Regions from separate parts of the Dehalobacter sp. genome, predicted to be linked through region 2. Evidence: predicted binding sites of a transcription regulator. Region 2 holds the regulator's gene; the other holds the start of a gene.
The links. The regulator HrcA, encoded in region 2, represses chaperone genes, less so after heat shock. The targets are predictions, from matches to a motif close to TGTTAGCACTCNNNNNNNNNGAGTGCTAACA.

Region 1 (3,631 bases), on a different contig from region 2:
GCTTAAAACAGAATTAAACGGGGATTATCTGAAAGCCTATCTGCGCAAAGGAAGCGTGAAGCCCGCCGACCAGCCGCAGGTAAACGTTGTGGTGGAGGAAAAACCCAAGAGCGCGACGCTGATTGTATTCGAGCAGAATATGGATAAAGCCTTGGCCTCATTTATCATTGCAACCGGTGCGGCATCCATGGGTAAAGAAGTGACGATGTTTTTCACATTTTGGGGGCTGAATATTCTTAAGAAACATGACGCGCCTAAGGTAAGCAAGGATTCCCTGGAGAAAGCCTTTGGCATCATGATGCCCCGCGGACCAAGAAAACTGCCTATCTCCAATATGAATATGGGTGGTATGGGTGCGAGAATGATCAAGTATGTCATGAAAAAGAAAAATGTTGATAGTTTAGAAGAACTGCTGCACAATGCGATGAAAATGGGTATTAAGATCGTAGCCTGCTCCATGTCGATGGATGTGATGGGCATCAAGAAGGAAGAACTGATCGATGGCGTAGAAATCGGCGGTGTTGCCACAATGCTTGCCAAGTCTGAGGAATCAAACTTGAATCTATTTTTCTAAGACATAAAATAGTTAATTTTTAAGATCTTCCAGCTTTATTGAGGAAAATAATTTATGTAATTTCCACTGAAAATATGGTAGATTATTAAGTACAGACTTAGTACCTGATATACCATTATAATTATTTTAGGGTTTACAAGTATTAGAAGGTATTTCGCAGGGAATGTCTAAATAGTAACGTCTAAATATGTTTGAAGGTAGATGGGCGTGGAAAAGAAAAAGCTGGAGATCACAGGAGTGCTATTTGCCGGAGGAGAAAGCAAAAGAATGGGCCAGAACAAGGCATTCCTTGAGATAGGCGGAAAACCGCTTCTGGAAAGAAATCTGGAAGTGCTGGACAGTATCTGTAGTGAAGTCCTGATCAGCTGCAGGGAGCCTGAACAATATTCTGGATACGGTTATCAGGCGGTTGCAGACCAAATCAAAGGTAAAGGGCCGATGGGCGGGCTGTATTCCGTCCTTCCGGTGGCTAAGTATGACTATGTCTTCGTGGCTGCCTGTGATATGCCGTTCTTAAACAGTGAAGCCATTGCCTATATTTATGAACGGATTGAGGATTATAAGTTGGTTTTCCCGTATGTTCGGGACAGACTACATCCTCTGCACGCCTTTTACCACAAAAATGTGCTTAAAGTTGTCGAGAAACGGATTAAAGAGGACAAACTGCGTCTCTTTGATATTGCTGATGAATGCAGGCATAAGATCGTGAATATTTCTGAGGAGATGGAAGGCAGCATGCTGAAGGAAATGATCGAGGAAAGTTTCCTGAATGTCAATACGCCTCAGGAGTGGGAACTCATTTTACAAAAAATCCAATAATGCTTTGGGGAGGTTAGAATGAAAAAGATTGAGGCAGTAATTCGCAGCAATAAACTTGACCAAGTGGAAAAGGCGCTCAGTAATTTGGGAATCAGCGGGATTACCGTATCTCAGGTACTTGGCTGGGGAAGGCAGAAAGGGAATATCACCGAGGTTTACCGCGGAACGGAAGTATCCGTCCGGCTGCTGTCCAAAGTCAAACTCGAAATCATTGTCAATGATCCGGAAAGTGAAAGCGTTCAGGAAACCATCAGGGAGAATGCCCTAACCGGTAAATTTGGCGACGGCGTCATCTGGGTGACCGATGTTGAGGACTTCCGCCGGATCCGTACCGGAGAAAATTTTCTTGATTAAAATCTGCTAACAGTAATGAATAAATAAGGAAAATTACGGTTATTCTATATAACGTATTTATTAAGCGTTATAGCAATTTAAAGATTGATGAAGAAAATAAGTGATAATCAATTCTAATCGTCCGTAGTTATGCGTGGATGGGGTTGCAATACTACCAGACGTTGCATATTATTATACCTAGGTATTAGCACTCATCTTGATTGAGTGCTAACAATAAAGCGAAATATAAAAATATAAAGGTTTCAAGGAGGGAAATTATTTTATGAAACTCAAACCGTTGGCTGACAGGGTAATTATTAAAGCGGTCCCGTCTGAGGAAAGAACTAAGAGCGGGATCATTATGCCCGACACCGCAAAAGAAAAGCCTCAGGAAGGCGAAGTGATTGCCGTAGGTCCTGGAAAAGTTGAAAAAGGGGAAAGAATCCCAATGGAAGTTAACGTCGGCGACCGCGTGATTTATTCTAAATATGCCGGCACAGAAGTTAAATATGACGGAAACGAATATTTGATTTTAAGAGAAGCCGATATTCAGGCAGTCATTGGTTAAGTAACAGCCCAGTATTACTTATCAGATAACATTCCAAAGTATTTTTTGATAGAATTAAAGGAGGAACATTTAGGTGGCTAAACAAATCATTTTTAACGAAGATGCCCGCCATGCCATGGAGCGTGGTGTCAATAAGCTTGCGGAAGCTGTCCGCGTTACATTGGGACCCAAAGGCCGCAATGTTGTTTTGGATAAAAAATTTGGTTCCCCGCTAATCACCAATGATGGTGTGACGATCGCCAGAGATATTGATCTGGAAGACCCGTTTGAAAATATGGGAGCACAGCTTGTAAAAGAAGTTGCTACCAAGACAAACGATGTAGCCGGTGACGGCACGACCACAGCGACCGTTCTGGCTCAGGCCATTATTCGTGAAGGTCTGAAGAACGTTGCTGCCGGCGCTAATCCGATGGAAATCAAACGCGGTATTGAAAAAGCTGTAGAAGCGATTGTTGCTGACGTTAAAGCAAATGCCAAGACTGTAGAAAGCAAAGAAGCCATAGCTCAGGTTGCTTCGATTTCCGCTTCTGATACAACGATCGGCAGTCTGATTGCCGAGGCTATGGAAAAGGTCGGCAAAGACGGTGTTATCACTGTTGAAGAAGCCAAAGGCATGACCACTGAACTGGAAGTTGTTGAAGGAATGCAGTTTGACCGTGGGTATGTTTCCGCCTATATGATCACCGATACCGATAAAATGGAAGCTATCTTAAACGATCCATTCATTCTGATCACCGACAAGAAGATCAGTGCGATTGCAGATATCCTTCCTGTTCTGGAAAAAGTAGTTCAGGCTGGCAGACCGCTCCTGATCATCGCTGAAGATCTGGAAGGCGAAGCTATGGCTACCCTGATTGTCAATAAACTCCGCGGAACCTTTACGGCCGTAGGCGTTAAGGCTCCCGGTTTTGGAGACCGCCGCAAAGCGATGCTCGAAGACATTGCTGTTCTGACCGGCGGACAGGTCATCACTGAAGACCTCGGCCTCAAACTGGAAAATACTTCGCTGGATATGCTCGGACGCTGCCGACAGGTCAAAATAACCAAGGAAGAAACGACCATCGTTGATGGCAACGGCGACCAACAGGCTATCAGTGCCCGTGTTGAATCCATCAAGAAAATGATTGAAGAAACAACCTCCGACTATGACAAAGAAAAACTCCAGGAACGTCTGGCTAAACTGGCCGGCGGCGTTGCCGTCATCCAGGTTGGAGCAGCTACCGAAACTGAAATGAAAGAAAAGAAACTGCGCATTGAGGACGCTCTGGCAGCTACTCGCGCCGCAGTCGAAGAAGGCATTGTTGCCGGTGGCGGCACAACTTATCTTGATGCAATTG
Region 2 (3,631 bases):
AGTCCATAAGCCAGTGCTGCTGCAGTAGGTTCGTTGATAATACGCAGAACTTCAAGACCGGCGATCGTGCCGGCATCTTTGGTAGCCTGACGCTGGGCGTCGGTAAAATACGCCGGAACGGTGATGACAGCCTGAGTGACTGAAGACCCCAGATAAGCTTCCGCATCAGCTTTGAGCTTCTGCAGGATCATTGCAGATACTTCCTGCGGTGTATAGGATTTATCCATCAAAGTCACTTTATAGTTAGTGCCCATATGACGCTTAATTGAACTAACCGTGTTGTCCGGATTGGAAACAGCCTGGCGTTTAGCCACCTGACCTACCAGTTTCTCGCCGTTCTTGGAGAAGCCGACGACTGAAGGTGTAATACGTGCTCCTTCAGGATTAGGGATTACAACAGGTTCACCACCTTCAAGTACTGCAACACAAGAGTTGGTGGTTCCTAAGTCAATACCAATTACTTTACCCATTTGATTTCCTCCTTGCAAATTCTCATATCGTATTTTTCGTTTCTTTCAACTCATATACTCTTTGATCAGACTGAGATTTAGCTTAATACTATCAGCCTGAAACTTTGACCCGGCTAGGCCTGATCACTTTATCCTTCAGATAATATCCCTTTTGAAGTTCTTCCAGAATCATATTCTCCGGCTGGTCGGATTCTTCTTTCAGCAGGGCTTCGTGGAGATTCGGATCAAATTCCTGGCCGACGGTTTCAATGATTCTGAGCCCCTCATCTTCCAGAACTTTCACAAACATTCTTTCGATCATTTCCACACCCTGGGATAATGCTTCAAAATCTTTGTTTTTTCGACTGGAAGCAATCGCTCTTTCAAAATTATCCAGGACCGGCAGCAGGGACTGAATGACCCTTTCCGAAGCATATCGGGCAGTGTCTTCTTTTTCCTTCTGAGTTCTTTTGCGGAAATTGTCAAATTCAGCTTTCAGTCTTTGCATCTGGGCATAATAGTCTTCCGCTTTGAACTTATGCTCTTCAATTTCCTCACGCAGGCGCTGCAAATGATCGACAGGATCAATCTCCTCAGTCAGGCATTCTTCATTCTCCTGCCCAATGTTCTGGTTTTCTTTATCTTCCTGAGCGTTTGCAGACGCTTGATTTGTTTTTTCTTTGTTCACGCAGTTGCCTCCCTTCTTGATCTAAGTCCGGGTCCTCCGGTGCCTCTCTGTCAGCAATTCGGTCAAGCTGTTTGTCATATAATCTACAATCGCAATCGCTTTGCCGTAATCCATTCTGGTCGGACCCAAAACTCCCACTGAACCAATCTGTTTCCCGTTAATCTGGTAGGTTGCAGATATGATACTGCAATTTTTAAATACCTGATCAGCATTTTCCGCTCCGATCATGATACTTAATCCCTTTTGGTCATGACTTAGAAGCTCCTTCAGCTTATTGTTCTCCTCAAATACGGAAAAGAGACTTCGAACTTTATTGATATCCCTGAATTCAGGCTGATCAAGCATATTTAATGTCCCGCCAAGGTAGACCCGTTCTTCGGACTCTCCATCCTTATCATCAAACATTCTTTCCAAAATACCCATCATTCCATCAATAATGCGGCGTTTTCTGGAAAGCTCGCTGTATATTTCGTTGATCAGGCCTTTTTTCAAATCCTGTACCCTGGTTCCGCTCATTTTCTGGTTGAAAATATTCGCCAGAATCTGAAGTTCCTCCGGGCTTGTATCCGAACCGATATCGACAATATTATTCTCTACCGAACCATTCTCTTTCACGGTCACCATGATGGCCTTCCCCTGCTCGTAGGGGAGAAAATACAAATTCTTTAGAATACCGTTTCGGCTTTTTGGTCCAAGTACAATACTGGTCAGGTTCGTCACCTGGGAAATAAGCTTTCCGGTGTATTCGATGACTTCCTGCACTTCGCTGAGTCTGCTGGTGATCTCCTGGTTGATATTTTTCTTTTCATCATGGTTCAGGCTCAAAGGGTCCATCAGATAATCGACATAATAGCGATAGCCTGAGTCGGAAGGAATCCTTCCTGCAGATGTATGGGGCTGTTCAATAAGTCCCAACTCTTCGAGATCTGCCATCTCATTGCGGATCGTCGCCGGAGACACCCCCAGCTCAAACTTTTTGGAAACGGTTCTGGAACCGACAGGCTCCGCGGTGGCAATATAATCCTGCACAATCGCTTTTAAAATCTTGTGTTTTCTTTCATCCATTTCCATCAAAGTGCCACCTCCGATTGATTTGTTAGCACTCTACTAAGGTGAGTGCTAATCATCTGAACATAATTTAGCATGATGGTAAAATAATGTCAAGAGGAATAATCATCGAATCGTGTACAATGTAGCTGCAATTCAGCTTAGATCATCGTTAAATTTAGCTACAAAATGAAATCCACCAGAACCGCATTGAGCACGAAAAAGCAGGCAGGGTTAATTTTCAACCTGCCTTCGGCAAGTCGGAAAATATCTCTATCAATATAGTTTTGCAAAATTTGTCCATAAATATCCTGAATTTCCGTTTGAAATTTTGCAGAAAATTCTGCGGTGTCGATTCCATCTGCCGTACGCAGCCCCAGCATCATAAATTCAGAGATCTGCTGCTCTCTGGTCAGTACTTCGGTTGCCGAAGGGTCCAAAGGTCTTTGTCCAGATTCCAATATCCGGGTATAACCGGCAATATCCTCTGGATTCCTGGTTCTAACGTTGTTCAGACATGAGACTGCCCCCGGTCCAAGACCTATATAATCCTGCCCTCGCCAATAAGACCGGTTATGTTTGCATTCAAAACCGGGCCTCGCAAAGTTGGAAACTTCATAGCGGCCATAGCCGCAGCTTTGAAGATAAGAAACCGCCCATTCGTACATATCGGCCTGCAAGTCGTCATCCGGCAGACGATCCAGGCGATTCCGGCTGTTCAAGCCATCCAAGGTTTCCTTGCAGTCCGGACTGCCTGCCTGACTGTATGCATATTCTTTATGCAGCGGGGTATCTTCCTCAAGCGTAAGTGCATAGAGTGAAAGGTGTTCAGGCGACAATGCGATGGCCTGGCGAAGCGTATCCTGCCAATCTCCCATTCTCTGTCCCGGAAGTCCAAAAATCAGGTCAAGGTTCAGGTTATCTATCCCCGATTGTCTGATAAGGGTGACGCTCCTGTGAATATCCTCCACGGTATGGATTCTGTCGATGCTTTTCAGCAGACGGTCATCAAAGCTCTGAGCGCCGAGCGATATCCGGTTGATCCCGTACGTCCGGCAGAGCATCAATTTCTCCCGGTCAAGTGTGCCGGGATTACACTCAATTGTTTTTTCTAGGACCTGACCGGTTCTGGAAGTATGGATACGGGGATCCCTTATCGGATCAGATAGTTCTGTCGAGTCTGTCCGGCTCAGGGCCTTAAAATAATACCGGTAAATCAGATTCAGCAGCCGATCAAGCTGACTGGCATTCAGAACTGTGGGCGTTCCGCCCCCAATAAAAAGAGAAGAAACCCCCTGGGAGGCTTCCTTAGCTCGCAACTCAAGCTCCCGCTCCAGTCCGCGCAAATAGACGAAGACCAAATCGGAGGCCGGGTCTGATAATAACATATGGTCAGCCCCATCTACGCTACCGAATATTTTACTGTCTGCGATAATGGGAGCAGTAT

Region 1: a site for HrcA is predicted at 1,930-1,960, ahead of groES (co-chaperone GroES). Genes of this name have one in related genera too.

The regions. Positions count from the first base shown of each region.
Region 1 is NZ_JAPDHR010000016.1:27,926-31,556, reverse strand. It holds gene OKX56_RS06390 (CoA-disulfide reductase) at 1-574, shown strand, start outside; gene mobA (molybdenum cofactor guanylyltransferase) at 776-1,393, shown strand; gene OKX56_RS06380 (P-II family nitrogen regulator) at 1,412-1,747, shown strand; gene groES (co-chaperone GroES) at 2,010-2,294, shown strand; gene groL (chaperonin GroEL) at 2,368-3,631, shown strand, end outside.
Region 2 is NZ_JAPDHR010000041.1:7,714-11,344, forward strand. It holds gene dnaK (molecular chaperone DnaK) at 1-470, opposite strand, end outside; gene grpE (nucleotide exchange factor GrpE) at 562-1,137, opposite strand; gene hrcA (heat-inducible transcriptional repressor HrcA) at 1,159-2,208, opposite strand; gene hemW (radical SAM family heme chaperone HemW) at 2,367-3,631, opposite strand, start outside.